DNA from 4 places in the Kosakonia sp. Marseille-Q7440 genome. Region 3 is predicted to be linked to each of the others. Evidence: predicted binding sites of a transcription regulator. Region 3 holds the regulator's gene; each other region holds the start of a gene.
What was found. The regulator PhoB, encoded in region 3, activates phosphate uptake and scavenging genes when phosphate is short. The targets are predictions, from matches to a motif close to CTGTCATAAAACTGNCNNAT.
Positions count from the first base shown of each region.

Region 1 (7,480 bases), 1.8 Mb from region 3:
ACCCGTATCGATAAAGAGAGCCCGGTGCTCTCAGTCGGCGTGCTGATGAGCAGCATCCGGCCAAAATCTGATATCAAGCCAGGGGAGATGCGAACGCTGAAAAAGCTGGCGATCACCACCTTCCAGGGCTCAACGCTTATCTTTACGGAAGATGAGATCGATATCGACGCGACGGTGAAACTGCTTAAAGTTTGACGTTATCTGCTGCTTTTAAGGATCCCTTATGAACCACGATATTCCGCTGAAATTTTATGACATCGCCGATGAGTATTCGACGGAGTCCGCGACGCCGGTGAGCGAGTCCGAGCGTGACGCGGTGGCGCACTACTTCCAGCTGCTGCTGACCCGCTTGTCCAATAATGAAGAGATCAGCGAAGAGGCGCAGCAAGAGATGGCCCGCGAAGCCGGCCTTAAAGAGAGCCGCATTGATGAGATCGCTAACTTCCTCAATGAGTGGGGCAACGAATAACGCGGCATAATCCGCAGTTTTTCCTGCTCAGAAACGCAAAAAGCCCGCATTATGCGGGCTTTTTCTTTAACGGTATCAGGTGCCGATAATGCCACCGTCGGATTTGGTGATCACCACCGTGGAGGAGCGCGGTCGGCCATCGGCTTTAAAATCCGGCCAGTTGGAGATGGCGTGCGGATTATTGGGATCGGTGATGTCATCACCGCCTTCACCGGGGTGCTGGATATTGATAAACAGCGTGCGGTTGTCCGGCGTAAAGGCGATACCGGTAATTTCACACCCGCGCGGCCCGGTCAGGAAGCGGCGATAATCATTGCTCCCCGGAATGGTTGCCACCATCTGGTTATTGCCCATCCCTTCATAGGCTTTTTTATTGATGGTGCTGGAGGAGACATCGGTCTGGATCCAGAGCACGCCGCGATGATCGAAGGAGAGCCCGTCCGGGCTGCCGAACTCCGCGCCTTTCATCGAGCCTTTTACTTTCGGGTCGTCACTGTCCGTGCGCCCGGCGAGCACCAGGATATCCCATTTAAATTTGGCTGACGCCGGATCGGCGTTCTCTTCGCTCCAGTGCATGATGTGGCCGAACTGGTTATTGGCGCGCGGGTTGGCCGCATCTACCGGCGCTTTGCCCTCTTTGCCGCGATCGGAGTTATTGGTGAGCGTGCAGTAGACGCTGCCTTTCGCGTGGGTATCGACGGCGATCCACTCTGGTCGATCCATTTTGGTTGCGCCGACCTTATCGGCAGCAAGGCGGGTTTTGATCAGCAGATCGCCCTGGTTGTCGAAGCCGTTGCTTTGATCAAGGCCGTTTTCGCCGAAGATCAGCGGCAGCCAGTCGCCGGAGCCATCTTCATTAAATTTCGCCACGTAGAGCGTGCCCGACTCCAGAAGCTTCATATTCGCCTTGCGATCGCTCGGGTCATATTTGTTATCAGAGATGAATTTATAGATATATTCAAACTTCTGATCATCGCCCATATAGACCACCACGCGGTTATCCGCCGCCAGCGTTACCGCAGCGCCTTCATGCTTGAAGCGGCCTAAAGCGGTATGTTTGCGCGGCTTCGAGGTGGGATCGTAAGGGTCGATCTCCACCACCCAGCCGAAGCGGTTTGGCTCGTTGGGGGTTTTGTCGACGCTGAAGCGCTCATCCACTTCGTTCCAGCGGTAGGACTCATCGCTGTCGCTGATGCCGTAGCGCTTCTCCAGCGCGTTGAGCGGCGCTTTTTTAACAAAAATATCTGACCAGTTCTCTTCGCAGGTGAGATAGGTGCCCCACGGCGTACGACCATTGGCGCAGTTTTGCATGGTGCCCAGCACCTCTTCACCCTGCGGATCGGCAGCGGTTTTCATCAGCGGCTGGTGGCGCGCCGGGCCGCTCAGCTGCATCGGCGTATTAACGGTAATACGACGGGCAAAGCTGGAGGGGCGAACGACTTGCCAGCCCGCATCCGCTTTTTTCACCTCGATAACCGACACGCCCATCGCGTTTTGCCCTTTACGCGCCTTATCGAGATCCCAGTTGGCGGTCCCATCTTTAAACAGCATGCCGTTATCAATGTACTCATGGTTCAGCGCCAGCAGACCGTGCGCCGGGTTCTCTTCGCCCTGCGGCAGGCTAAACCATGCCATACCGTCGTGGTGCATACCGGCCTGCGCCGACTGCTCATCGGTGGTGTTGCTGGCGTCGAATTTAAACTCCGGCAGATTGTCCTTTAAGCCGACGGCATCGCCCCAGCGATAGAAGGGGCGAGCGATGTAGCCTTCCGGCACCGTGACGTTATCGGCGGTCGAGACGGGAATGCTGGTGAAGCCGAGCGACATCGCTTTCGCTAAGGCGGATGGTTTGCTCATCGCCGCGAAGGCGTTTTCGGGCATCAGTAAAGAGGGGAATGAGACCGCCGCGCCGGCGACCATCCCCATTTGCAGAAAGCGGCGGCGTGACATAAACGCGCTGACCACCTCTGAAAACGCGGCGTTTTGGCTTGGGTTACTGATCTCATCGCTGTGCTCTTGCTTGAACACCGATTTAAGGGGTCTGCTCATATCGTTTTCCTGTGATTTCCATAGGCTTGCGTCGCAATGGAGAGCAGTCTAAAAAACTTTTGTTACAAATTTATAACGGTAGAGGCACAGCGGTTTAATAAGACGTGTTTGTTTGGGAGAGGGTAAAGAATAAAAAGCAAAAAGCCCGCTAAAAAGCGGGCTTCTTAAATTTGGCTCCTCTGACTGGGATCGCCTTTGCCAGCAAGTAGCTAATAAGTAAGCTGAATCTGAATTTTCGTTCTGTCAAGACCACCAGAATGACCACTAATTTCTACGTCAATGGACTGCATGAACTGGTGCACTGGAGTGGTGTCAAAGGCCGCCTGAATCGCGAGATGAAAGAGACATTTGGATGTGAGGATTATGTTTATGAGGAATTGATTGCCGAGTTGGGAAGCGCGCTTCTGATGGCGGAGCTGGGGATTGTCGAAGAGGTCTAGCACGAAAGCTATATTGCTTCCTGGTTAAAAGCACTTAAAAACGAAAAACGCTATATATTCAAGGCAGCTAGTGCCGCATCAAAAGCGCGAAGGTCTTTGTTCGTAATGAACTGATTCCACTTCAGGAACGGATCAGCGAAATTAACAAATGGTTTGGCGACGATATCGTAAGTTTAAAACTATGTACTTCAATAGAAGTGTATGAAAAACCGCCGAATTTTTCATCTGCGGTTATAACTAGACAATTTCTACCGCAATAATTGAATAGTTATCCTTTGTTTTCATTTCTTCAGTACACTTTGCAAGCTCGGCACCAAAATCATCAAGATTTTGGTGTTTTTTAGAGATATCTCTAAGCTCTCGCTTACCAAGAACGGAAGAAACCCCATCCGAGATCAGCACAATTCTATCATCTGGCTCAAGTTCGAAAAGTGTTTGGTACAATTTCAATGGCTTATGCGCACCTAAAGCACTTTCAAGTATGTTCTTTCTTGGATAGTCAACAGCGGCTTCCGCTGTTAGGCGGCCTTCCCTAAGCAACCTTGCGACCTCACTATGGTCTTGAGATAATTGCATAAGTCCATTTCCTCGGAGAAGATATGTTCTCGAATCGCCACAATTTATAGCCTCTAGCTGCATGTCTTTTATGATGACAGCAGTAAGTGTTGTGGCCATTCCAGCTAATTCTCCATCTTTTTCAGCGGCATTAAGTATCTCCTCGTGGGCGAAGCGCACCACATCTGCGAACGCAACCGAAAGATCATTTTCAAGAGTTTTACTGATAATATCTACTGCCATTTTAGACGCAGTTTCCCCGCCCTGATTACCTCCAACACCGTCAGCAACACAGCATAGAAGACCTCTGTCAGGTATGTCACAAACTAAGATTGCATCTTGGTTTGTAGCTCTGGGGCCAGGTGATGTAAATGAGTAAATGTTAATCAATGGCACACTCTTAGTATCATATCCGCAATCACAGGGTGTAAGTCACGATAGGTTACACCGATTGAGCGTTCGAGATGACCTATCGCACCACACATCTTCCTTTCAAGTATACTCAATTCTAAAGCTAGCCGCCTAGCTAAATCGGGATGCATGGATGCTCCACATTCAGACACAAATTTCCGCTCAACATACCAGCGATTATGTGATGTCCCCATTAGCAACATTGAAATTAAGATTTCTGACTTACAATTAAGGCTTTCAAGATTTAAAAACTCACTTAATCGATTACAAACACCATCGCACTGCTCAAATGGGAATGAGTAATCAGATGCCCATTTAGCATATGCTTCGCCTAAACGAGTTGCAGCAGCGCTATCTAGCTGAATAATTTTTTGTATTGCGCCTAGAGTTAGTCTCTGGAAAATTGCAGTCGAATTATCATTGGTTATGTTGTCCTCGACATAATCGACTAATTGACGACATACCTGAGAGGCTAAATTCGCTTCATTGGCAAGTGCGTTAATATATGTTGACGCCTCTGCATTTATATTCGTTATTACCGAAGGGTCTATACTAAGAATCGCATCTCTAAGCATCGCGACAGATTGGAAGCGTCGTGAGGGATCTCTTCTGGTGCATACACGCATTATGTGGGCATAAGGACCGGTGTCATTATCAATCTCGCCGCATGGTATACGGTCTGCTGTACCTACGAAATCATGAAGTATGCATCCGACAGAGTATATGTCAGAAAGCGAACTTGCTTTCTTCAAATCAGAAACTATTTCAGGGGCTGTGTAATAATCAGAGCCCATTTTCATACCCGTATGGGTTAGAGCAGATATTTGAGTATCTTTAACGGACATTAGTCCGAAATCACTGATAGCGTAATAAGACCCTTCAGGAGTATTAAAACCAAGGACGTTTTGTGGTTTGAGATCTCTGTGGTAAATTTGCATTGAGTGTATTTCTTCAAGTCCAGATAATATGTCCATAATGGCCCGAAGAAAATTACCATTTAAGTTTCGATTGATGGCAATGTCTTTATCTAGGCTTGAAGTCGCAACTGGCATAAGAAACGATGGCGGATTACTTGTGAGATCTTTAAATAAAACAGGGACTATGTTTTTATGCTTAAGTTGATATTGAATGCTTGCTTCTCTAATAAATCGTTTTCTTACATTTTCTGCTAACTCAGGTGGTAATTCTTGGGGTTGGTTGATTGAAAATGTTTTCCTTGCATATTGGTTTCCATTAGCAATATCTTGAACTAAATCAACATTTCCGAATCCACCACTACCAATACGTTTGATTTCGCTGATCACCATGCAACATTCCTTAGTCGTTATCTTTGAACACAGTTTTAATGCTACTACCGTATCTTATAAAAGGTATGAGAAAGAAAAAAGATCCTCGTTGCGTGACCCTGACCCCGAATATAATCCAGTCGTAATCAGGAATAATCGGCTTCATGTTGGCTGCATATTCTGCCAACCGGCAGATTTCTTAGCGGATTCGGATGGCGTCATCCAGCCCAGTGCAGAATTTGGACGCCTCTGATTATAGTGTATGCGCCAGGCCTCGATTTTGCACCGTGCTTCCTCCAGAGACATGAACCAGTTCTCGTTCAGACATTCCTGTCGCAGCCTGCTATTGAACGACTCCACTGTGGCATTGTGCGTCGGTGTTCCCGGTCGAAAGAAATCGATACGGATCCCTCGTTCATACACCCATTTATCCAGCATTTTCCCTGTAAATTCAGAGCCGTTATCGATTTTCAGTAATTGTGGTAAGGGACGTCTGAGCGCAATGGTGTTCAGCATCTCTGCGACCTCTGTTGAGCGCAGATTCTGGCCCACGCAGATCCCCAGACATTCGCGTGTGTAGAGATCAATGACTGTCAGCAGACTTAACCGACGCCCGTCAAATAAAGCGTCAGAGACAAAGTCCATGCCCCAGACATGATTCGGATACAGCCCCTGAGGCTGGGGCTGTCGGCGCTGTGCCGATTTATTCCGGCGTGGGCGTTTGAGACGCAGTGACAGCCCTTGCTCGCTGTAGAACCGGTAAATGCGTTTATGATTATCCCGCCAGCCCTCCCGCCTGAGCATGACGTGAACCCTGCGGTTGGCATAGTGAACCCGGGTTTCGGTGATCTCCCTGATACGGAGGCGCAGCGCACTGTCGTCTGCTGCCACAGACACGGTAACGGAAAGAGCTGCGGCTGACCCGCAGCGCAAAACAGACCTGCCTCTCACTGGCGCCGTAGCGTGCCTGCAGGTCCCGGACCCATTCGCGCAGACGCGCCAGCGTCAGTTCTTTTTTGCCAGCACATCCTGCAACATGGCCTTGTCGAGGCTCAGATCGGCAACCAGCTTGTTCAACCTGAGATTCTCTTTCTCAAGCAGCCGCATGTGTTTCAGCTCCGAAGGAGAAATCCCGCCGTATTTCTTGCGCCATGTATAGAGCGTGGCATCGGAAATACCCAGCTTACGGCAGACCTCTGGCATGGATGTCCCCAGTTCAGCTTGCTTCAGGGCAAAAACAATCTGCTCTTCGGTGAATCGTGATTTTTTCATCGGCACCACCTCCGTTCAGGGAGTGTAGATCATGCCGGCATTCTGTTTCTGAATAACGCAGGATTTCGGGCCAGGGTCATGGGTGCATTTTAGTAACGCGTGCAGATGTTTAACTCATTAGGTTTCACCGAATACCGAACCAATGCGTTACTTTAAAATCTATAAATTTCATAATGTTAATAATGTTTTGATATCGGATTGACGTTAGTAACGCATATGAGTTACTATTCATAATGTTCCGAGTATACAGAAACACATCATTGCTGAAATGCAGTGGCATGATGGCCCTGTGGCCACTCTATTTAGTGGCCATGATTTGTTCAACCCAGTGCATCGAATAGTTGAATGCTACAGTTCCTAATATTCATACATGAGATAAGTAACGCATAACTCTGTGTCGTGGTTGAGAAATATCTCATAAAACCTCAAATGAGTTATGATAAAGTACTAAATATTCAAGTAGTTACTATTTTAATTCAGTCTCTTTTGTCATGGTAACGCATATGAGTTACTATGGCAAAATGACTATGAAATAAGATGAAGAGGCTTTAAATGGATAAATTGATCACTGACGCAATGGAGTACCTTTCTTCATCCTTTCTGGTAGAAACAGAGGTTCGACAGGGCATAGAAGACATTTTGCCTTTCCAAATAAGGCAAAAGGCATCTGCCTATATAATAAGAATAGAAGGCACCGATTTCTTATGTATAGCATCTGATAAGCTATCAGTGCTTACTTCAAACAATTTCCTCTACATTAGAAAGATAGTTTCAAAAATTGACCTTCCGGTAATTATAATTAGCGAAGAGTTAGATTTTGAAACAAGAAGGATGATTAAGAAAATAGGTGGTGGCTGGATTATACCTAATAAGTATTCCTTTATATCATCTTTATTTATTCATAAAGAAGCAAATGAATTAAAAGAAAAAAACATCACTGTTGATAATGAAAAGAAATTTGGTGTCATTCCATCATACTTAATGGCATATTATCTATG
Region 1 is NZ_CBCPLT010000001.1:2,660,563-2,668,042, reverse strand. It holds gene ACWPW2_RS12515 (cold-shock protein) at 1-195, shown strand, start outside; gene ACWPW2_RS12510 (DUF2543 family protein) at 224-469, shown strand; gene ACWPW2_RS12505 (PhoX family protein) at 545-2,518, opposite strand; partial or broken gene ACWPW2_RS12500 (zincin-like metallopeptidase domain-containing protein) at 2,785-3,072, shown strand; partial or broken gene ACWPW2_RS12495 (hypothetical protein) at 3,039-3,218, shown strand; gene ACWPW2_RS12490 (PP2C family protein-serine/threonine phosphatase) at 3,196-3,909, opposite strand; gene ACWPW2_RS12485 (serine/threonine-protein kinase) at 3,900-5,231, opposite strand; partial or broken gene ACWPW2_RS12480 (IS3 family transposase) at 5,373-6,482, opposite strand; gene ACWPW2_RS12475 (hypothetical protein) at 7,035-7,480, shown strand, end outside.
Region 1: a site for PhoB is predicted at 2,578-2,597, ahead of ACWPW2_RS12505 (PhoX family protein). Genes of this name have one in related genera too.

Region 2 (7,480 bases), on a different contig from region 3:
ATCTTCCGCCGAGAGCTTCACGCCTCGCGGCAGGATATTGCGGTATTCGCAGAATTCGCGCATCGCATCAAGCAGGCCCTGACGCAGGCCGTTAACGTGGGTACCGCCCTGCATGGTCGGGATGAGGTTAACGTAGCTTTCGGTCAGCAGCTCGCCGCCTTCCGGCAGCCAGAGCAGCGCCCAGTCCACCGCTTCCGTTTCGGCAGAGAAGTTGCCGATAAACGGCTTTTCCGGCAGCGTCGGCAGGCCATTCACCGCTTCGCTCAGGTAGTCGTTCAGACCATCCTGGTAGCACCAGCGCTGCTCGGCGTTATTCACATTATCTTTAAAGACAATCTCAACGCCGGGGCAGAGCACCGCTTTCGCTTTCAGCAGATGCATCAGGCGGGAGACGGAGAAGCGCGGGCTGTCGAAGAAGGATTCATCCGGCCAGAAGTGAACGCTGGTGCCGGTATTACGCTTACCGCAGGTGCCGATCACTTTCAGATCCTGCACCTTGTCGCCATTCTCAAAGGCGATGCTGTAGACCTGGCCGTCGCGTTTGACGGTCACTTCCACGCGGCGTGACAGGGCGTTAACCACCGAAATACCGACGCCATGCAGGCCGCCCGAGAACTGGTAGTTTTTGTTGGAGAACTTCCCGCCCGCGTGCAGGCGGCAGAGGATCAGTTCGACGGCAGGAACGCCCTCTTCCGGGTGGATATCCACCGGCATGCCGCGCCCGTCGTCGATAACTTCCAGCGACTGATCGGCGTGAAGAATGACCTCCACGCGCTTCGCGTGGCCCGCCAGCGCTTCATCCACGCTGTTATCAATAACTTCCTGGCCCAGATGGTTAGGGCGCGTGGTATCGGTATACATCCCCGGACGGCGGCGAACCGGCTCAAGCCCGGTGAGTACCTCTATGGCATCAGCGTTATAGGATTGCGTCATGGTGTATTCGTAGATAGTGATCGCATCGTTTCCGGCGGCTTATTCAAGCCCAAGGAAATCGATAATCTGTGTGAAATGTTTCTCAAAGCCCGTGAAGGCGTGATTTCCGCCCTCTTCAACTGTCTGGCGGCAGGCATCGTAATAGGCCACCGCCTGGCGGTAATCGAGCACTTCGTCCCCGGTTTGTTGCAGCAGCCAGATCAGATCCGGCGCCTCAAGCGGGTCAACTTGCATCACTTTGAGCTCGTAAATATGGCGAGACTCTAGCACATATTGCTGCCCTGTGTAGGGGTTCTCGTTAGGGCCAAGATAATCCGCCAGCAATTCAAACGGCCGCACAGCCGGATTGACCACCACCGCCGGTAACATAAAGCATTGCGAGAGCCAGGTCGCCAGATAACCGCCGAGCGAAGAGCCGACAATACCGAGCGTTTTTCCGCCCCGTGCAAGCACCAGCGACTCCAGCATCTCTGCGGCTTCGGCCGGATAGGGCGGCAACTGCGGCACCACCATTTCAATATGCGGATGATGCTGAGCGACCCATTGCGCCAGCTGCGTCGCTTTGCCGGAGCTGGGCGAACTGTTGAACCCATGGAGATAAAGAAGCGTTGACATCAATAGCCTTCTGAAGCGGTATCGGGCCTGAATTCACTCCCCGCCAGGCGGCACACTTCGGTGTGCAGCGTTCCATCAGGGTAGAGATCCAGCCAGCGCCAGCCTGGCGCGATGGTATCCAGCGTGAAGCTGGCGCAGTGCGGCTTAAACTGCACGCAGGTCGACGGCGTTGCCAGCAGGCGGCGGCCATTCCAGTCGAGATCGAGTTCCTGGTGGATATGGCCGCACAGCAGTGTGCGCACTTTAGGAAAGCGTTGCAGCACGTTATCCAGCTCCGCGGCGTTGCGCAGGCTGTGCTGATCGAGCCAGCTGCAGCCGGACGGCAGCGGATGGTGATGCAGAAGCAGTAACGTGTGGCGCTGCGGGCTGTCGGCGAGTTTTTTCTCCAGCCAATCGAGCTGAAATTCGCTTAGTTCACCGTGCGGAACGCCGAACACCTGGCTGTCGAGCAGCAGGATTTGCCACTGCTCACCGACAAAAACACGTTTCGCGGAGGAGATGCCCGCATCCTGCAGCGCGCTGTACATGGCAGGTTGAAAATCGTGATTGCCCGGCAGCCAGACGCAGGGTGCGTCGAAGCTTGCGATACCTTCAGCAAAGTGCTGATAAGCCGCAGCGGTATGATCCTGCGCCAAATCGCCGGTGGCGACGATCAGATCGCACGCACGCTGCTGAGCCCGGATTGCGTTCAGTACCGCCTGATAGCTTTCCCAGGTATTAACCCCTAACAGCGTTTCATGCTTTTTGGCGAACAGGTGAGAATCGGTTATTTGTAATACCCTGACTCTGGACTCACTCCCCAGAGAGAGGTTTAACAGGCTTTCCAAATGGTGTCCTTAGGTTTCACGACGCTAACAAACCGGAATCGCCATTGCTCCATGTGCTAAACAGTAACGCAGCCAGTCGGCCAGAAACTGGTTAATTTGATGCTTTTCGTCGCGTTGATGCAACTTTTTATTGGGGTAATCATACCGCGCTTTAAATCGAAAGATCTGCTGGCTCGAACACACTTCGGCCACCATCGCATCGTGATACAGGCGCACTGTCATTGAGGGCAGGCTCCAGTAACTGACGGCAGGCGCGGTCTGTTCGATCTCCACAAGCGTAGTGTAGCGGGTGGATTCAACAATCGTTAATCGGTACTGCGCATTGGTCACCTGATAACTTACCGCTTCGCCCGCCTCGTCATTGCGCGGTAGCAGGCGGCGCAGCTGGGCGAAATTGGTTTCGCACAGGCGCATCATTTCCGGGAAGTCAGGTGTGTAACGCTTCATTTTTTCCACTCGTTTTTTAAGCTCTCATAATGCAGCTGCAGCCATTGCAAGGCGATGACAGACGCTGCGTTGTCAATTGTCCCCTCTTCTACCCACTGGTAAGCCTGTTCCCGGCTCACCACATGAACACGAATATCTTCGTTTTCATCCACAAGGCCATGAATACCTGAGGCCTGTGTGGCATCCACTTCACCAACCAGTACGGCAGTGCGCTCGCTGGTACCGCCCGGGCTTGCCAGGTAGCTCAGCATCCTTTTTACGCGTCCGACCGCTAAACCGGCCTCTTCATCCGCTTCACGCCGTGCGACCTCTTCGTCCGACTCGCCCACTTCGATCATGCCGGCAACCATCTCCAGCAGCCACGGCGTGTCGCTGGTATCAAATGCCGCAATGCGAATCTGTTCGATCAGCACAACTTCGTCGCGCACAGGGTCATAGGGTAGCAAGACTGCGGCATGACCGCGTTCAAAAATTTCACGCTGCACTTCGCCGCTCATTCCGCCATTAAAAAGACGATGGCGAAAACGATAGCGAACGAGCGAAAAAAAACCGGTGTAGAGTGTTTCCCGTGCAATAATTTCTACATCATTTTTTGTGAAAGTGACGATGGATGAGTCTGGCTTATTCATTGGCGGCATCTCATATGAAGTGATGATAAATCGGTGGATTTTCAAGCCTGTTTTACGCGTGTTTCAAGCGCTATGTGTTAGATTGATGCAAATTTATGCCGATGGCACGTTACGCCAAGCTTTCGCGGTGCGTACTTCTGGTAGAATCTGCGATTATTTTTCCAATTTAGATCAGCGCTAGTACTGCTTCACAACAAGGAATGCAAATGAAGAAATTGCTCCCCCTCTTTATCGGCCTGAGCCTGACCGGTTTCAGTGCGATGAGCCAGGCAGAAAACCTGTTACAGGTTTATCAGCAGGCGCGTTTAAGCAACCCGGATCTGCGTAAATCCGCCGCCGACCGCGATGCTGCCTTCGAAAAGATCAATGAAGCGCGTAGCCCGTTACTGCCTCAGCTTGGTTTGGGGGCAGACTACACCTATACCAACGGTTTCCGCGATAGCCAGGGCGTCGATTCCAACGTAACCAGCGGTTCACTGCAATTAACGCAGACCATTTTTGATATGTCGAAATGGCGCGCGCTGACTTTACAAGAAAAAACAGCCGGGATTCAGGATGTCACCTGGCAGACCGACCAGCAGACGCTGATGCTAAACACCGCAACCGCCTACTTCAACGTGCTGAGCGCCATCGATACGCTCTCCTACACCGAAGCGCAGAAGCAATCTATCTATCGCCAGTTAGATCAAACCACCCAGCGTTTTAACGTTGGCCTGGTAGCCATTACCGATGTGCAGAACGCCCGCTCACAGTATGACACCGTGCTGGCGAACGAAGTTTCGGCGCGTAACGCACTGGATAACGCCGTAGAGACGCTGCGCCAGGTGACCGGTAATTACTATCCGGAACTGGCCTCGCTGAACGTCCAGAGCTTTAAGACCGACAAACCGCAGCCGGTGAACAATCTGCTGAAAGAGGCGGAAAAACGTAACCTGACGCTGTTGCAGGCGCGTTTGAGCCAGGATCTGGCGCGCGAGCAGATTCGCCAGGCGCAGGATGGTCATTTGCCGACCCTGGATTTGACTGCCTCTACCGGTGTGTCGAACTCCTCTTACAGCGGTTCCAGAACGCGTAACAACTCGCAGTTCAGCGACTCCGACGTCGGTCAGAACAAAGTTGGCCTGAGCTTCTCCCTGCCGCTCTATCAGGGTGGTCAGGTAAACTCGCAGGTCAAACAGGCGCAATATAATTTCGTGGGTGCCAGCGAGCAGCTGGAGAGCGCGCACCGCAGCGTGGTGCAGAACGTTCGCTCCTCCTTTAATAACGTCAACGCCTCGATCAGCAGCATCAACGCCTACAAACAGGCGGTGGTCTCTGCACAGAGCTCCCTCGATGCGATGGAAGCGGGCTACTCGGTCGGTACGCGCACAATTGTTGACGTGCTGGATGCCACCACTACGCTCTACAACGCGAAGCAGCAGCTCTCAAGCGCTCGTTATAACTACCTGATTAACCAGCTTAATATTAAGCAGGCGCTCGGTACGCTGAACGAGCAGGATCTGGTTGCGCTTAACGGTGCGCTGGGCAAATCCATCTCTACTGCGCCAGAGAGCGTGGCACCGGAGAACCCGGAGCAGCAGGCTAAGGTTGAGAACTTCGGCGCGGGTGCACAACCTGCCGCCGCACGCACCGGCCTGACGCGTTAAACATCTGCTATACATCACGGGGGCACACAGCCCCCGTTTTTACGTAAGGCAACGTAAAGGCCTTCCCGCCTCGCTTTAACTTCGCCCCCCCATCCTCTATCCTGATCGTTTATTCATGCCTTTGGGTCCACAGGAAGATAACAATGAAACGGACAAAAACTATTAATCATGCGACGTTCCGCAAAAGCTGGAGCGCACGTCATTTAACGCCTGTCGCGCTGGCGGTCTCCGCCGTGTTTATGCTGGCAGCCTGTGAGCAAAATGACGAAACAGTTTCCATGTACCAGAACGCCGACGACTGCTCCTCGGCGAATCCGGGTAAAAGCGCGGAGTGTAAAGCCGCGTACAACAATGCTTTAAAAGAAGCCGAACGTACCGCGCCGAAATACGCGTCGCGCGAAGATTGCGTAGCGGAGTTTGGCGAAGGTCAGTGCCAGCAGGCGCCAGCACAGGCAGGCGTAGGTGCGGCGGGCACAGAAAACCAGGCGCAGAACCAGTCCAGCGGCAGCTTCTGGATGCCGCTGATGGCCGGTTACATGATGGGCCGTCTAATGGGCGGCGGCGCGGGCTTTGCTCAGCAGCCGCTCTTCAGTTCGCGTAACCCGGCAAGCCCGGCTTACGGTCAGTATACCGACGCCTCCGGTAAAGGTTACGGCGCAGCGCAGCCGGGCCGTACCGCAACGGTGCCTAAAACCGCGTTAGCACCGAAACCGGCGACCACCACCACCGTAACCCGCGGCGGCTTTGGTGAATCTGTTGCTAAACAGAACACCATGCAGCGCAGCAGCGCCTCTGGTACCTCCAGCCGTTCAATGGGTGGCTGACGTCGATGGAAAGAATCAGCATTAGCGAGCGCCCGGACTGGCGTGAGAAAGCGACGGAGTATGGCTTTAATTTTCACACCATGTATGGCGAGCCCTACTGGTGTGAAGATGCCTACTACAAACTGACGCTTGCCCAGGTTGAGAAGCTGGAGGATGTCACCGCCGAGCTGCACCAGATGTGCCTGCAGGTGGTGGAGAAGGTCGTTGCCAGCGATGAGCTGATGACCAAATTCCGCATTCCGAAACACACCTGGGGCTTTGTGCGCCAGTCGTGGGCCACGCGTCAGCCTTCGCTCTATTCACGTCTCGATCTCGCCTGGGATGGCGTCGGCGAGCCTAAACTGCTGGAAAACAACGCCGACACGCCGACCTCGCTGTATGAAGCGGCATTCTTTCAGTGGATCTGGCTCGAAGATCAGCTCAACGCTGGCAACCTGCCGCAGGGCAGCGATCAGTTCAACAGCCTGCAGGAGAAGCTTATCGCGCGCTTTGCAGAGCTGCGCGAGCAGCACGGCTTCCAGCTGCTGCACTTCACCTGCTGCCGCGATACGGTAGAAGATCGCGGTACGGTGCAGTATCTCCAGGATTGCGCGGCCGAAGCGGAGCTGGCCTCCGAGTTTCTCTATATCGAAGATATTGGCCTGGGTGAAAAGGGGCAGTTTTCCGATCTGCAGGATCAGGTGATTGGCAACCTCTTCAAGCTCTATCCGTGGGAATACATGCTGCGGGAAATGTTCTCCACCAAGCTGGAGGATGCCGGCGTGCGCTGGCTGGAGCCGGCCTGGAAGAGCATCATATCCAACAAGGCGCTGCTGCCGATGCTGTGGCAGATGTTCCCGGATCATCCCAATCTGCTGCCAGCCTGGTTTGCCGATGAAGATCACCCGCCGATGGAGAAGTATGTGGTGAAACCGATCTTCTCCCGTGAAGGTGCCAATGTCTCGATCATTGAGAACGGCAAAACCGTCGAGTCGGTTGAAGGCCCGTACGGCGAAGAGGGGATGATCGTGCAGGAGTTCTACCCGCTGCCGAAGTTTGGCGACAGCTACACGCTGATCGGCAGCTGGCTTATTAACGATCAGCCTGCCGGCATCGGCATCCGCGAAGATCGGGCGCTGATCACCCAAGATCTCTCCCGCTTCTACCCGCATATCTTTGTCGAATAAGTAAAAACCCGGCCATCAGCGCCGGGTTTTTTATTCCCACAGGCTCAGCTTACATCACGCCAAACAGCTTCGGCAGGAAGAGCGAGATCGCCGGGATATAGGTCACCAGCATCAGCACCACGAACAGGATGGCGTAGAAAGGCAGCATCGCCTTCACCACCTGCTCGATCTTCTGTTTACTCACCGCGCTGGCGACAAACAGCACCGATCCCACCGGCGGCGTAATCAACCCAATCCCCAGATTGACCAGCATGATCATGCCGAAATGCACCGGATCGATGCCCAGCGCATTGGTCACCGGCAACAGTACCGGCGTCAGGATCAGGATCAGCGGCGCCATATCCATCAGCGTGCCGAGCAGCAGCAGCATGATGTTAATGCACATCAGAATCA
Region 2 is NZ_CBCPLT010000002.1:775,898-783,377, reverse strand. It holds gene parE (DNA topoisomerase IV subunit B) at 1-933, opposite strand, end outside; gene yqiA (esterase YqiA) at 973-1,548, opposite strand; gene cpdA (3',5'-cyclic-AMP phosphodiesterase) at 1,548-2,375, opposite strand; gene ACWPW2_RS17655 (DUF1249 family protein) at 2,400-2,822, opposite strand; gene nudF (ADP-ribose diphosphatase) at 2,819-3,451, opposite strand; gene tolC (outer membrane channel protein TolC) at 3,658-5,097, shown strand; gene ACWPW2_RS17640 (DUF1190 family protein) at 5,241-5,921, shown strand; gene ACWPW2_RS17635 (glutathionylspermidine synthase family protein) at 5,927-7,087, shown strand; gene ACWPW2_RS17630 (TRAP transporter large permease) at 7,137-7,480, opposite strand, start outside.
Region 2: a site for PhoB is predicted at 3,524-3,543, ahead of nudF (ADP-ribose diphosphatase). Genes of this name have one in related genera too.

Region 3 (7,480 bases):
CAGATCATTGATCTGCTGTTGCAGGGTCAGGCGCTGATTGAGCAGGTAAAGCTGATGCTCGTAGGCATCCTGCGCGCTTTGCCAGCTGTTGAGATCGCGCTGCGGCTCAAGGGTGACGTTCAGCGCGGCGCAGGCTTTTGCCCACGCCTCAAGCCAGCTGCGCTCCTCGTCCAGGAGCAGTTTTGCTTCGCGCTCATCTTTCTCGTAACGCTCGGCGAGGCCTTTTAACCGCTCGCCGAGCGCCACGCCCGCTTCTTTCATGGTGCGCACTTCGAGATCGAGTGCGTTAAAACGCGTCTGGTTTACCCCCGGCTCGATAGCCTGATAGTGGGCGACCGCCGGGTGCTCCGTTGCGCCGCACAGCGGGCAGGGATGGCCGGGCTGGAGGCGCGCGCGCTCGCTTTCGAGATCCTTAATCCGGCTCTCCAGCTCGCAAATGGTGCGCACCTCGCTCAGTAACTGATTCTTCTCTTTATACTGCTCGCGTTTGTGCGCCAGCTCGGCGGTCAGTTTCTCCTGCTCCGCTTTCAGATCCAGCAGGCTCTGCTGGCGCTGGCTCAACTGCTTGCGCAGCGGCGCGTAGCGGGCGTGCAGGGCGGTAAGCTGCTGGCGCAGCGGGCGGTTTTGCGCGCAGAGCGCCATCGCTGCCGCTGTCTCCTCAAGGCTCATCTCAAGGGTGGAGATTGGCAGGGTGCGCAGGCGCTCCTGCTGGCTCTGCACCCGCTGCTGCGCCGCGAGCCACTGTTTTTTCTCCTCCGCCAGCTGGCTGAAGAGCGCTCGCCAGCCGGTTAACTCACTCTGCCAGCGCTGGAAACGGGCATGCTCGTTTAACCACGCCTCCAGCGTTTGCCGCGACGCAAGCAGGGATGCTTGCTGCTGCGCGGCGCTGGCGAGTATCTGTGCGCGCTGTAACAGGCTGGCTTGTAAGCGAGTATTCACTTCCTCGCTCTGCGTGCGGGTACGCGTCAGGGTTTTACGCTGCTCCTCAAGGCGTTCCCACAGCGGGCGAAGCTGCTGCGCCGGTTGCGCCAGTTCAAGAGCCGCAAGCTGCGGCCTGGCATCATTACGCGCCTGTAGCGCCTGTGCCAGCGTCGCTTTTGCCCGCCCGCGCGCCGCTTGTAGTTCCGCTTCGCGGGTAAGCCACTGCGCCTGGGTCTGCGCGCTGCGCTGGGCGCTCAGCAGTGTCTGCTCTTCGTCAGTCAGTACTTGCAAACGTTGCTCAAGCTGCGCCCGCTGCTCGTTGTCCAGCAGCACGACGCCCTCGGCCTGCGCGCGTAGCTGTTCCAGCTCGCCTTTGGCGCTTTTATGCTTCTCAAACACCATCGCCGAAATCTGCCCGTAGATCTCGGTGCCGGTTAGTTCCTCCAGCAGTTCGGCGCGCTCGCGCGGTTTGGCGTTGAGGAATGCGGCAAACTGCCCCTGCGAGAGCAGCATGGAGCGGGTGAAACGGCCATAATCCAGCCCGGTGAGGGAGGCGGTGAGATCGAGCTTATCTTTGACTTTATCGGCGAGGATCTTCCCCGTTTCGCAGAGCGCCAGCTCGACGCGCGGGGCCTGTAAATTGCCGTCCGCCAGCCCGCGGGCGCGCGTCTGGCTCCAGAAGGCGCGATAGGCCACGCCTTTGACCTCAAACTCCACTTCCGCCAGGCACTCGGCGGTATCGCGCGTCATCAGATCGTTTTGCGACTGTGACAGGGTGCTGAGGCGCGGCGTCTCGTGGTAGAGGGCGAGGCAGATGGCATCCAGCAGGGTGGTTTTCCCGGCCCCGGTGGCCCCGGTAATGGCGAACAGCCCGTTGCTGGCGAAGGGCTCTTCGGTAAAGTCGATTTTCCACTCGCCCTTTAGCGAGTTGATATTTTTCAGCCGTAAACTGAGGATTTTCATGCGTCGTTCTCCTCATCCAGTGCCTGGCGGGTCTCGCTGAACAGCGTATGTAAGCGCGCACTCTGCATCTCGTCGAGCTCCTCCTGCGCCAGCCTGCGGTCAAAGACCTCTTCAACTTTCAACTCGCTCAATGTTTCACGCAGCTCACCGGCGAGCAGGCGGTCGCGCAGTTCGCGGCTGCGGCGCACCAGCAGCACTTCGACCGGCAGATCTTCCGTCACCTGCTGGATTTTGCGCTGCATATCGACCAGGTAATCGCTGCTGACAATCTCAATATCGAGCCACACCGGCGGCGTGGCGGGCGCATCGCGCCACTGCTCAAGCTGACGGCAGATATCGGCAAACTCGCCCTTAATCACCGCCAGCGGCTGAGTGGCGGGTACGTCAAGCGTGGTCACCTCAGCCAGCTTGCCGTCGGCGAATGTCACCAGATTGACACCTTTACTTTTTCCGGTCTCATCAAAGCTGAGGGGGATCGGCGAGCCGCAGTAGCGAATATGCTCCGTGCCGCCGATTTTCTGCGCACGATGGATATGGCCGAGCGCGATGTAATCCGCCGGGGGAAAGTTCTGTGCAGGAAAAGCATCCAGCGTGCCGATATAGATATCACGCACCGCGTCACTTTTACTCGCGCCGACGGTGGTTAAATGGCCGCTGGCGATAATCGGTAACGGCTTATCGCCGCGCAGGTCGCAGGCGGCGTGATACTGCTGCTGATAGTAGTCGGTGATGGCCGCCAGCAGATGCTGCTGTTTTTGCTGCCCGGACATCCCCGCCTGGCTGACGGTAATGTCGCGAGGACGCAGAAACGGCACCGGGCAGAAGACCGCGCCGGGTTCACCGTCGCGGCGATAGAGCAGAAACGGCGCGACGCCCGCGCTGGCGACCACGGTGGTGTTGAGATAAGCGAGGATCTCTTTTGATTCATTCAGGGTCGCCACGGAGTCATGGTTGCCCGCCAGCACGATTAACTGGCAGCCGGTGCGCTGCAAATTAACCACAAAGCGGTTATAGAGCTCGCGGGCGTAGCTCGGCGGCGATCCGGTATCGAAAATGTCGCCGGCGACCACGATGGCGTCGACCTGCTGCTGCCCGGCCGTGGTTAACAGCCAGTCAAGAAAAGCGCTGTGCTCGGCGGCGCGGCTTTTGCTGTAAAAGTTTTGGCCGAGATGCCAGTCCGATGTGTGAAGAATGCGCATAGTGATCCCGTGGCAAAAAAGCATAACGGCGATTATAAACATTAAGCGGGTCAGGGACATCGCCTGGCGCAAATTTGCGTTGTCACAATCGCGCGGGCTGGGTCATATAGCGGTCATGTTATTCATAAATCTGTCATAAAACTGACGCATAATGGCGACGCTATTTATACTGCAGACTAATTAATACAGGGCGAATGATGGCGAGACGAATTCTGGTCGTGGAAGACGAAGCACCGATCCGTGAAATGGTGTGCTTTGTGCTCGAACAAAATGGTTTTCAACCGGTTGAAGCGGAAGATTTCGACAGCGCAGTAAACCAGCTTAATGAACCCTGGCCGGATCTGGTGCTGCTGGACTGGATGTTACCCGGCGGGTCCGGCATTCAATTTATCAAACACCTGAAGCGCGAAGCGATGACCCGCGATATTCCGGTGATGATGCTCACCGCGCGCGGTGAAGAGGAAGATCGCGTTCGCGGCCTTGAGACGGGCGCCGATGATTACATCACCAAGCCCTTCTCGCCGAAAGAGCTGGTGGCGCGCATTAAAGCCGTGATGCGCCGCATTTCACCGATGGCGGTGGAAGAGGTGATTGAGATGCAGGGCTTAAGCCTTGATCCCTCCTCCCATCGCGTAATGACCGGCGAAAATCCCCTCGATATGGGCCCCACCGAATTTAAACTCTTACACTTCTTTATGACCCACCCGGAGCGTGTTTACAGCCGCGAACAGCTGCTGAATCACGTCTGGGGCACCAATGTGTATGTTGAAGACAGAACCGTAGACGTGCATATTCGTCGTCTGCGTAAAGCGCTGGAAGGGAGTGGACACGACCGGATGGTGCAGACGGTACGCGGCACGGGATATCGTTTTTCGACCCGTTTCTGAAATTTGACAGGAGTGTGACGCGTGCTGGAAAGGCTGTCATGGAAAAGGCTGGTGCTGGAGCTCCTCCTTTGTTGTATCCCCGCCTTTATTCTGGGCGCGATGTTCGGCTATCTGCCGTGGTTTTTGCTGGCGGCAGTGACCGGGCTTCTGATCTGGCACTTCTGGAATCTGCTGCGTCTCTCCTGGTGGTTATGGGTCGATAAAAGCATGACGCCGCCGCCCGGCACCGGCAGCTGGGAGCCGCTGCTCTACGGCCTGCACCAGATGCAGATGCGCAATAAAAAGCGCCGCCGTGAGCTGGGTAACCTGATTAAACGCTTTCGCAGCGGCGCCGAGTCGCTGCCGGATGCGGTGGTATTGACCACGGAAGAGGGGATGATCTTCTGGTGTAACGGCCTTGCGCAACAGCTGCTGGGGCTGCGCTGGCCCGATGATAACGGGCAGAACATCCTCAACCTGCTGCGCTACCCCGAATTTACCCAATACCTGAAAAGCCAGACCTTCAGCAAACCGCTCAATCTGGTGCTTAACAACGGTCGCCACTTAGAGATCCGCGTGATGCCCTACAGCGAGCAACAACTGCTGATGGTGGCGCGTGACGTCACGCAGATGCACCAGCTGGAAGGGGCGCGGCGTAACTTTTTCGCTAACGTCAGCCATGAGCTGCGCACGCCGCTAACGGTGTTGCAGGGCTACCTCGAGATGATGCAGGAGCAGACGCTGGAAGGCGCGCCGCGTGAAAAAGCGTTACACACCATGCGTGAGCAAACCTCGCGCATGGAGGGGCTGGTGCGCCAGCTTCTGACCCTGTCGAAAATCGAAGCCGCGCCGACGCATGGCGCAAATGAAGTGATTGATGTGCCGATGATGCTGCGCGTGGTGGAGCGGGAAGCGCAAACCCTTAGCCAGCAAAAACAGAGCTTCAGCTTTGAAATTGATAACCAGTTGAAAGTGCTGGGTAGCGAAGAGCAGCTGCGCAGCGCCATCTCAAACCTGGTCTATAACGCGGTGAACCATACCCCCGCCGGGACGCACATTATCGTGCGCTGGCAGCCGGTGGCGCACGGCGCGGAGTTCAGCGTCGAAGATAATGGGCCGGGGATCGCCGCCGAGCATATTCCGCGCCTCACCGAGCGTTTCTACCGCGTGGATAAAGCGCGCTCGCGCCAGACCGGCGGCAGCGGGCTTGGGCTGGCGATTGTCAAACATGCGGTTAATCACCACGACAGCCGCCTTGATATCAGCAGCACGCCGGGGAAAGGGACGCGCTTTAGCTTTGTCCTGCCGGAACGCCTGATTGCCAAAAACGCCCACCCATAACCCCCTTGTCAGCTTATCTTTCCGGCGGCTCGTGACGGCGAGCCGCTCTGCCTCGCCTCATCCCGCACCTGCAACGTAGTTTGTACGGTTGTTGCTTTTTTGTTCGCACGATCAGCCACGTGTTTTTCTGATAAATAGAGTTTTTCACTGGCTGGATTCTACTGTTTAGTATAACTATCTGGTTTTGCGATCCCGACTTGCCTTTAAACGTTATAAGCGTTTAAATTGCGCCCCATGCATTGCCAGACCGACTGTGTTTGCGCGGTAAACCGAAAAACTATTCTTCGCCACGCAGCACATTAAGCATTTCCCGCTGATTTAACGCGTTAATGATGCGTTATTGTCCGGTGCGGAGAGGCTAATTATTCAACATTTTTACGACACCACATCCACAGGCAGTAAACATTATGACCCATCACTTAAAACCGCGTGACATCATCGCGCTGGGCTTTATGACCTTCGCGCTGTTTGTTGGCGCAGGTAATATTATTTTTCCTCCCATGGTCGGCTTGCAGGCGGGTGAATTCGTCTGGACGGCGGCGCTGGGCTTCCTGATTACTGCGGTGGGCCTGCCGGTGCTAACGGTAGTTGCGTTAGCGAAAGTGGGCGGTGGCATTGATAGCCTCAGTACACCGATTGGCAAAGTCGCGGGCGTGCTGCTGGCAACGGTCTGCTATCTGGCCGTGGGGCCGCTGTTCGCTACGCCGCGTACCGCAACCGTTTCATTTGAAGTGGGCATCGCGCCGCTGACCGGCGACGGCTCTATGGCGCTGCTGATCTACAGCCTGGTCTACTTTGCGCTGGTGATCCTGGTCTCCCTCTATCCGGGAAAACTGCTTGATACCGTTGGCAACTTCCTCGCTCCGCTGAAAATTATCGCCCTGACGATTCTGGCAATCGCCGCACTGGTGTGGCCGGCCGGCCCTATCAGCCACGCGCTGGAAGCCTACCAGACCGCGCCGTTCTCTAACGGTTTCGTCAATGGCTACCTGACGATGGATACTCTCGGCGCGATGGTCTTCGGGATTGTTATCGTTAATGCCGCCCGTTCGCGCGGCGTGACCGAAGCGCGTCTGTTGACCCGCTACACCGTCTGGGCGGGTCTGATGGCGGGTGTTGGCCTGACGCTGCTCTACCTGGCGCTCTTCCGCCTCGGCTCCGACAGCTCGACGCTGGTCGATCAGTCCGTTAACGGCGCGGCGATACTGCATGCCTATGTCCAGCACACCTTTGGTGGTGCGGGCAGCTTCCTGCTGGCAGCGCTGATCTTCATCGCCTGCCTGGTGACGGCGGTTGGCCTGACCTGCGCCTGCGCAGAGTTCTTCGCCCAGTACCTGCCGCTCTCTTATCGTGCGCTGGTCTTTATCCTCGGCATCTTCTCCATGGCGGTCTCAAACCTTGGTCTGAGCCACCTGATCCAGATTTCGATTCCGGTGCTGACCATGATCTATCCGCCGTGTATCGTGCTGGTGGTCTTGAGCTTTACCCGCTCTTTCTGGCATTGTTCCACCCGCGTAATTGCGCCGACCATGTTTATCAGCCTGCTTTTTGGTATCCTTGACGGCGTGAAAGCCTCCGCGTTTGCTGAGCACCTTCCGCTCTGGACACAGCGTTTACCGCTGGCGGAGCAGGGCCTGGCCTGGCTGTTGCCGAGCCTGGTGATGGTGGTTCTGGCCGCTATCTGGGATCGCGCGGCGGGACGTCAGGTGACTTCCAGCGCGCATTAACAGCAGCAAGCACGGTTTGTTGAACCACGGGGTAGCGCACTCCGTGGTTTTTTATTTTTTGTGATGAATAACGGCAGTGGAAACGATGGAAAGTACGAATAAGCTGAAGCGTGGGCTAAGTACCCGCCACATTCGCTTTATGGCGCTGGGTTCAGCGATCGGCACCGGGCTGTTTTACGGCTCCGCGGACGCCATCAAAATGGCCGGGCCCAGCGTGTTGCTGGCCTACATTATCGGCGGGGTCGCGGCGTATATCATTATGCGTGCGCTGGGCGAGATGTCCGTCCACAATCCCTCCGCCAGCTCCTTCTCACGCTACGCACAGGAAAACCTCGGCCCGCTGGCCGGTTATATCACTGGCTGGACCTACTGCTTTGAAATCCTGATTGTCGCTATCGCCGACGTCACCGCCTTCGGCATCTATATGGGCGTCTGGTTCCCGACGGTGCCACACTGGATCTGG
Region 3 is NZ_CBCPLT010000001.1:856,366-863,845, forward strand. It holds gene sbcC (exonuclease subunit SbcC) at 1-1,884, opposite strand, end outside; gene sbcD (exonuclease subunit SbcD) at 1,881-3,083, opposite strand; gene phoB (phosphate response regulator transcription factor PhoB) at 3,281-3,970, shown strand; gene phoR (phosphate regulon sensor histidine kinase PhoR) at 3,992-5,290, shown strand; gene brnQ (branched-chain amino acid transporter carrier protein BrnQ) at 5,698-7,017, shown strand; gene proY (proline-specific permease ProY) at 7,103-7,480, shown strand, end outside.

Region 4 (7,480 bases), 390 kb from region 3:
GTGCTGCCCGCGCCGCTGATCGGTGAGATCCCGTGGCTGGCGGATGCGCCGGAAACCGCCGCAACCGGCCACTATCTCGATCTCAGCGTACTGACTCCGGCGACATCCAGTGCGCCAGCAAAGGATCATCTAACTGCCTGATATCGCCCCCGGCCACGCGCCGCCCGCGGTGCAGCAGGCAGAAACGATCCGCTACCCGGCGGATCAGCGACAGCTGCTGCTCCGCCAGCAAGATCGACATGCCAAACTCCTGATTGAGCCGCACGATCAAATTCCCCAGTTTATGGATAAACGCCTGGCCGAGGCCGCGCGTCGGTTCATCGAGGATCAACAACCGTGGGCGCGTTACCAGCGCCCGCGCCATCGACAGCTGCTGCTGGTTATCCTCCGACAGCGTCGCACCACGCTGCTGGCGTAGCCCATACAGCTCCGGGAAGAGATCGAAGATCTCGCGGCTCAGGCTCTGGCCTGCGTCACCGGCGGCGCGCATCGCCACATGCAGATTCTCCTCCACCGTCAGCTGCGAAAAAATGCGCCTGTCCTGCGGCACATAGCCGATGCCAACCGCGCTGCGGTGCTCGGCCTGCAGTGTCAGCAGATCGCGCGGCGGCGCGCCCGCATCCTGCCAGATCATGCTGCCGCTCTCCACCGGCAGGTTGCCGGTAATGCAGTTCACCAGCGTGGTTTTTCCCATACCCGGCAGCCCGACCAGCGAGGTGCAGAGGCCGGGGGCTAACTCCAGATCGATATCCCATAACGTATGTTGGTCGCCGTAATAGTGGTTCACCGCATGTAAGCTCAACATGATCCGCTCCTTGTTCCCATCAGGTATGACTGCTTTTCACTACGGTCAACTGCAAAAGGCTTGCCAGAACGTGAAAAGGGCATTTTTTTCGGAGACGGCTGAGAAAGCGTGCGAAAAAAACGTGATGGCGCGCAAACCCAGGTAAAAATTCTGCACTTTGCCAGTGCTTACCGCAGCGGCTGGTGGTGCAACGGCGGGGGAAATTGTGAGAAGGATCCCAGGCGGATCCTGCGCATCGTTAGCCGATAATTGTCGAAAAGAGTCGATAAAAAATTTTTCCCGCACCCTTTTTGCCGCAGAGGGGGTGTTTGGCGAGGGGCGGGGGGTATGGGCTGGCGGCAGTTATCCACTATTCCTGTGGATAACCTTGTGTATTAGAGTTAGAAAACGTGTGGCAAGCGAGAGGCGGCGCGGCCTGCGCATGAATTGGTGTGAAACCCGCCTTTTTAATATTTTCTTTTTTAATCAAACGTTTAAATAAAAGCAATGGGTGTAAGAAAAGTGTCACCGACTGCCATAAAAGCGTCAAACATCATCTTGACAAATGTTAAAAGGGCAAAAATTCTGGGGATAACCTTTAACGCGAGGTTTAATCGCTTACCGATCGTCCAATCGCAGCCACAATGCGATGTTTTGCACTGCGGTAGATGAGATCGGCTTGCCTGCTACTGTTTTTTCATCCAGTATCTTCGGTTGGCAAAAATGCGCATGGTGAGTAAACTGTCTTACCTGCCCCACTCCTCATCAGGTGCCATTCATGAGTAAACCGTTCAAACTGAATTCCGCTTTTCGCCCCTCCGGCGATCAGCCTGAAGCAATCCGTCGCCTCAAGGAAGGGCTGGAAGACGGGCTCGCGCACCAGACGTTGCTCGGGGTAACCGGTTCAGGGAAGACGTTCACCGTGGCTAATGTGATTGCCGATCTGCAACGCCCAACCATGGTGCTGGCACCCAACAAGACGCTGGCCGCGCAGCTCTATGGCGAGATGAAAGAGTTCTTCCCGGATAACGCGGTAGAGTATTTCGTCTCCTACTACGACTACTATCAGCCGGAAGCCTATGTACCCAGCTCGGACACCTTTATCGAGAAGGATGCGTCGGTTAACGAACATATCGAGCAGATGCGTCTCTCGGCCACCAAAGCGCTGCTGGAGCGGCGAGATGTGGTCGTGGTGGCATCGGTCTCCGCCATCTACGGTCTGGGCGATCCTGACCTCTACCTGAAGATGATGCTGCACCTCACCAATGGCATGATCATCGATCAGCGCGCGATCCTGCGCCGGCTGGCGGAGTTGCAGTACACCCGTAACGACCAGGCGTTCCAGCGCGGCACCTTCCGCGTGCGCGGCGAAGTGATTGATATCTTCCCGGCGGAGTCGGACGATCTGGCGCTGCGCGTTGAGCTGTTTGACGAAGAGGTTGAGCGCCTGTCGCTCTTCGATCCGCTGACCGGCCATATTGAATCCGTCATTCAGCGTTTTACCATCTACCCGAAAACCCACTACGTGACGCCGCGCGAGCGCATCGTGCAGGCGATGGAAGAGATCAAAGTCGAGCTGGCGGAGCGGCGGAAGTTTCTGCTGGAGAACAATAAACTGCTGGAAGAGCAGCGTATTACCCAGCGCACGCAGTTCGATCTGGAGATGATGAACGAGCTGGGCTACTGCTCCGGCATCGAAAACTACTCGCGCTACCTCTCCGGGCGCGGGCCGGGCGAAGCGCCGCCAACGCTGTTTGACTATCTGCCTGCCGATGGGCTGCTGGTGGTCGATGAATCCCACGTCACCATTCCGCAAATCGGCGGCATGTATCGCGGCGACCGGGCGCGTAAAGAGACGCTGGTGGAGTATGGTTTCCGTCTGCCGTCGGCGCTCGATAACCGCCCGATGAAGTTTGAAGAGTTCGAAGCCCTGGCCCCGCAGACCATCTACGTCTCCGCGACGCCGGGCAACTACGAGCTGGAGAAATCGGGCGAAGAGGTGATCGATCAGGTGGTACGCCCAACCGGCCTGCTGGATCCGATTATCGAAGTGCGCCCGGTGGCGACCCAGGTCGACGATCTGCTGTCCGAGATCCGCAAGCGCGTCGAGATCAACGAGCGCGTGCTGGTGACCACCCTGACCAAACGCATGGCAGAAGATTTGACCGAATATCTGGTCGAGCACGGCGCGAAGGTGCGCTACCTGCACTCCGATATCGACACCGTCGAGCGTATGGAGATTATCCGCGACCTGCGTCTTGGTGAGTTCGATGTGCTGGTCGGCATCAACTTGCTGCGTGAGGGGCTGGATATGCCGGAAGTCTCGCTGGTTGCCATTCTCGATGCGGATAAAGAGGGCTTCCTGCGCTCCGAACGCTCGCTTATCCAGACCATTGGTCGTGCGGCGCGTAACGTCAACGGCAAAGCGATTCTCTACGGCGATAAGATCACGCCGTCGATGGCGAAAGCGATTGGCGAAACGGAGCGCCGCCGCGAGAAGCAGCAGAGCTACAACGAAGAGCACGGCATTACGCCGCAGGGGCTCAACAAGAAGGTGGTGGATATTCTGGCGCTGGGCCAGGGGCTGGCGAAAACCAAAGCCAAAGGGCGCGGCAAGTCCCGCTCGCCGGTGGAGGCAGATGCATCCGATCTGGGCCTGACGCCGAAAGCGCTGCAACAGAAAATTCATGAACTGGAAGGGCAGATGATGCAGCATGCGCAGAATCTGGAGTTTGAAGAGGCGGCGAAGGTGCGCGATCAGCTTCATCAACTGCGCGAGCTGTTTATTGTCGCCTCTTAATGTTGACTTAACATAGCCCTGTCACACTCTCCTCAGTTTTCGTGGAGGAGAGCGTGATGCAACAAATTACCGTTCGTGAGTGTTTTGCCGTCGCCTGCGCGCTGGCGGTAGTGCTCGGTTTTACCCATTTTTGGCTGCTGAGCTACTGATCGTCCCCCGGTCGGGCGCGCTGAATTTGACCCACGCCCGCACCCCATTTTGTGTCAGCCGATTGTGCAGGAAAAACTGCGCGTCATGCAGTTGCGCGATACGCGTGACGATACTTAAGCCGAGACCGGCACCGCCGTAACGGCTGTCCATTCTGACAAACGCTTTGCTCAGCTCGCCGCTGCGGCTCTCATCAATTCCCGGTCCTTCATCTTCTACCGCCAGCACCGGCGTTTCCGCCTGCTCCAGCCGTACAGCGATCGTGCTGCCGACCGGGCTGTAGCGATGGGCATTCTCCACCAGGTTACGCACCAGCAGTCGCAGCAGGGTGGCATCGCCCGCTACCGCCATTCCTTCGCCGTCAACCGGCATCACCAGACGCTGGTCGCGCGCCGCCAGCATGGTGCGCAGCTCCTCTTCCATTGGCTGCACCACATCACTTAATAACGTCACTTGCTGATAGGTACCGGCGGAAAAAGATTGCCCCACCCGCGCTAAAAGCAGCAGCTGGGCGATATTTTCTGTCATCTGATCGAGACGCTGCACCAGCGGCTCGACCTGCATGCCGCTGCTTTTTGCCATCAGTTCAAGGTGCAGACGCAGCCCGGCAAGCGGTGTTCGCAGCTCATGGGCGACATCGGCGGTAAAGAGCCGTTCGCGGTCGAGGGTCAAGGTCAGGCGCGAGACCAGATCGTTAATCGCTGAGGTGACCGCCTCCACTTCGCTGACGCTCTGATCGAGAGTGATAGGCTGCAAATTATTTGGCGTGCGCTTATTCAGCTCCTGCTGGAGTTCGGAGAGCGGGCGGGTGATCGCTTTTACCGCCTGCATGCAGAGCAGCAGCGCGAGGCCGATAATCAGCAGGCTGGGCACCAGCAGGCTCGCCACCGCTTCACGCACTTCATGCTCAATATGTTTGCGGTTGTTGTGGTTGTGGATCGCCGTCTGCACCAGCAGCTGGATCTGCTCTTCGCTCTCATGCCAGAGCCAGAAGACGCTGACCAGTTGGCAGAAGAGCAGAATGCCGCCGATGGTCAGCAGCAGCCGGCGGCGCAGGCTCCAGTGACGAAAGTCGAACATCGCCATCACTCAGGCCGCTCTTGCGGTGCCACCAGCATATAGCCGAAGCCGCGCACGGTGCGGATGCGCGACTTGCCGATCTTGTCGCGCAGATTGTGAATATGCACCTCCAGCGTATTGGTCGACGGCTCGTTATCCCAGTTGTAGATATCGTTGTAGAGGATTTCGCGGTGCACCGGGCTTTCGGCTTTCAGCATCAGGCGCGATAAGAGCGCGTACTCTTTTGGCGTCAGCTCCAGCAGTTGCCCCTCCAGCCACGCCTGGCGGCGAGTGACATTCAGGGTCAGGTTGCCGTGAACGATCTCGTTATCACCCTGATTGTGGTGACGGCGCAGCAGCGCGCGGATGCGGGCATTAAGCTCGTCGAGGGCAAAGGGTTTTACCAGGTAATCATCCGCCCCGGTATCAAGCCCCGCCACGCGATCGTCGAGGGTATCGCGGGCGGTGAGGATCAGCACCGGCAGGGTATATTTCTCTTTGCGCAGCCGGTTGAGCAGATGCAGGCCATCTTCATCAGGCAGGCCGAGATCGAGCACAATCAGGCTGTAGTGGCCACCCGCCAGGCAGAGCGCCGCTTCATGGGCGGTCGAGACGCCATCGCAGGCGTAGCCTTCACTCTGCATCGCGAGAATTAACCCCTGTTGCAGCAGCGCATCATCTTCAATCACCAGAATTTTCATTTCACCTGCTCCCGGCACGGCGTAAGGATATCGTCTTCAGGATGGTAGACCGTGGTGCTGACGCCCAGTATACCCAACATGGTCGGGAAGAGGTTGTCCTGCGAGTAGGCCTTCTCCCGCGCATTTTTCGAGACACACTGGCTGTTAATGCCGTAACGCGTCTGGTAATCCGGCGACAGCCAAATCAGCAGCGGCACATGTTTCTGCGTGGCGGGCGCGATGGAGTAGGGCAGCCCGTGCAGGTAAACGCCATTTTCACCCAGTGATTCGCCATGATCGGAGAGGTAAACCAGGCTGGTGGTAAACCTGTCCTGTTTTGATTGCAGTAATTTAATCGCTTTATCAACAATATAGTCGACATAGACGATGGTGTTGTCATAGGTGTTCACCAGTTGCTCGCGGGAGCAGGTCTGGATCTCATTGGTATCGCAGGTGGGGGTGAATTTGCGCATCTGCGCCGGATAGCGGTTGTAGTATGTTGGCCCGTGGCTGCCTATGGTGTGCAGCACAATCAGCCCGTCACCCGGCAGTTGATCGATATAGCGGGCCAGATCGCGAAACAGGATCTCATCCTGGCACTCGCCCTTGATGCAGTAATCCGCCAGATTGAGCTGCGTCATATCCTGGTGCGGCACGCGGTCGCAGGCCCCTTTACAGCCGCCATCATTCTCATTCCACAGCACCTGAATCCCGGCGCGCTGCACTACATCAAGCAGCCCCTCCTGGTGATGCGCCAGCTGATCGTCATAATGGGCGCGGCTCATGCCGGAGAACATGCAGGGCACGGAGACCGCTGTTGCGGTGCCGCACGAGGTGGTGTTGGGGAAGTAGATAACATTATCTTGCTTCAGCAGCGGGTTGGTCTCGCGATCGTATCCGCCAAGCGAGAAGTCATCCCCACGCGAGGTTTCGCCCAGCACCAGAATAGTGAGGTTTTTACGCGCGCCGCTCTTCATCTGCGGGAGTTGGTGGGCATCTTCGCCGATGCGCACCAGCGGCAGGTTATCCATGCGGTTATGAACATACCAGGAGAGCGAGGCTGCAATGGCGTTCGACGGGCCGAGGGATTTCACCAGCTCTTTGTTGTTGCGAAACAGCGAGGCGTAATCCTTATAAAACGGCACCGCCACGGCAACGATAATCAGCGCGGAGATCGCCACGCTAAGCAGACGCAACGTAATGCCGCGCAGCAGCGGACGAGTCGGTTTGATCTTGATCCACCAGGCGATAAGCACCGGCAGCAGGGCGGTCAGCAGCAGCGTCATCACCATTTTGCCCGACATCAGGGCGAAGCTCTCCGCCGCGGTGGTGTCGAGGATATTGGTGATCATCGAGCGGTCAATAATCACGCCGAAGGTGGAGATAAAGTACTGTGCGGCGGCGCAGACGAGGATAAACAGGCTCAGCAGCAGCCGGTCGAGGCGCAGAAACGACGCCAGTGTCAGCACAATGTTGATCACGCTAAAAGCCACCAGCGGCATGGTGAGGAACACCAGTGCATTATGCAGTGAGTCGACCGGAAGCAGACGAAACGCCTGGCGGTAAAAGACGATATTGAGCACCAGCGCGATATAGAGCGCCGCAAGGGTAAGCAGAGAGAGGCGGCTTAAAGAGGGCCGGTAGAGCGAAAGCGTGCGCATAGCCAAATTCCATAATGTGAATAGCGCTATGGTGACAGGGGTTTTTTAAGACAACCTTAAGAAATTAAGCAAAGGTTCTGGCGGGGCTGATTTTGCCCCGCCGGTGCGTTAGCCAAGCTGCTGCACCGCTTTCTCCAGCGCGTTGCGCAGCAGGACACGGTCGTGGCGATAGGGGATATCGCTCGCCTCCAGCTCTTCCTGAATAATCAGCCGGTCAGTTACCGTGCTGGCGTCCACTTTTGGCCCCACCACGGCGGCATCGATAATGCGCTTGCCGATGTACCGTTCCATGATCGAGAGCTTATCCGCCAGCGTCAGACGGGCAGCGGCGGGGCTGAGCTCCTTGCCG
Region 4 is NZ_CBCPLT010000001.1:1,244,855-1,252,334, forward strand. It holds gene bioD (dethiobiotin synthase) at 1-141, shown strand, start outside; gene ACWPW2_RS05665 (ABC transporter ATP-binding protein) at 83-805, opposite strand; gene ACWPW2_RS05670 (hypothetical protein) at 914-1,054, shown strand; gene uvrB (excinuclease ABC subunit UvrB) at 1,563-3,584, shown strand; gene pmrB (two-component system sensor histidine kinase PmrB) at 3,705-4,817, opposite strand; gene pmrA (two-component system response regulator PmrA) at 4,817-5,491, opposite strand; gene eptA (phosphoethanolamine transferase EptA) at 5,488-7,131, opposite strand; gene yvcK (uridine diphosphate-N-acetylglucosamine-binding protein YvcK) at 7,240-7,480, opposite strand, start outside.
Region 4: a site for PhoB is predicted at 1,317-1,336, ahead of uvrB (excinuclease ABC subunit UvrB). Genes of this name have one in related genera too.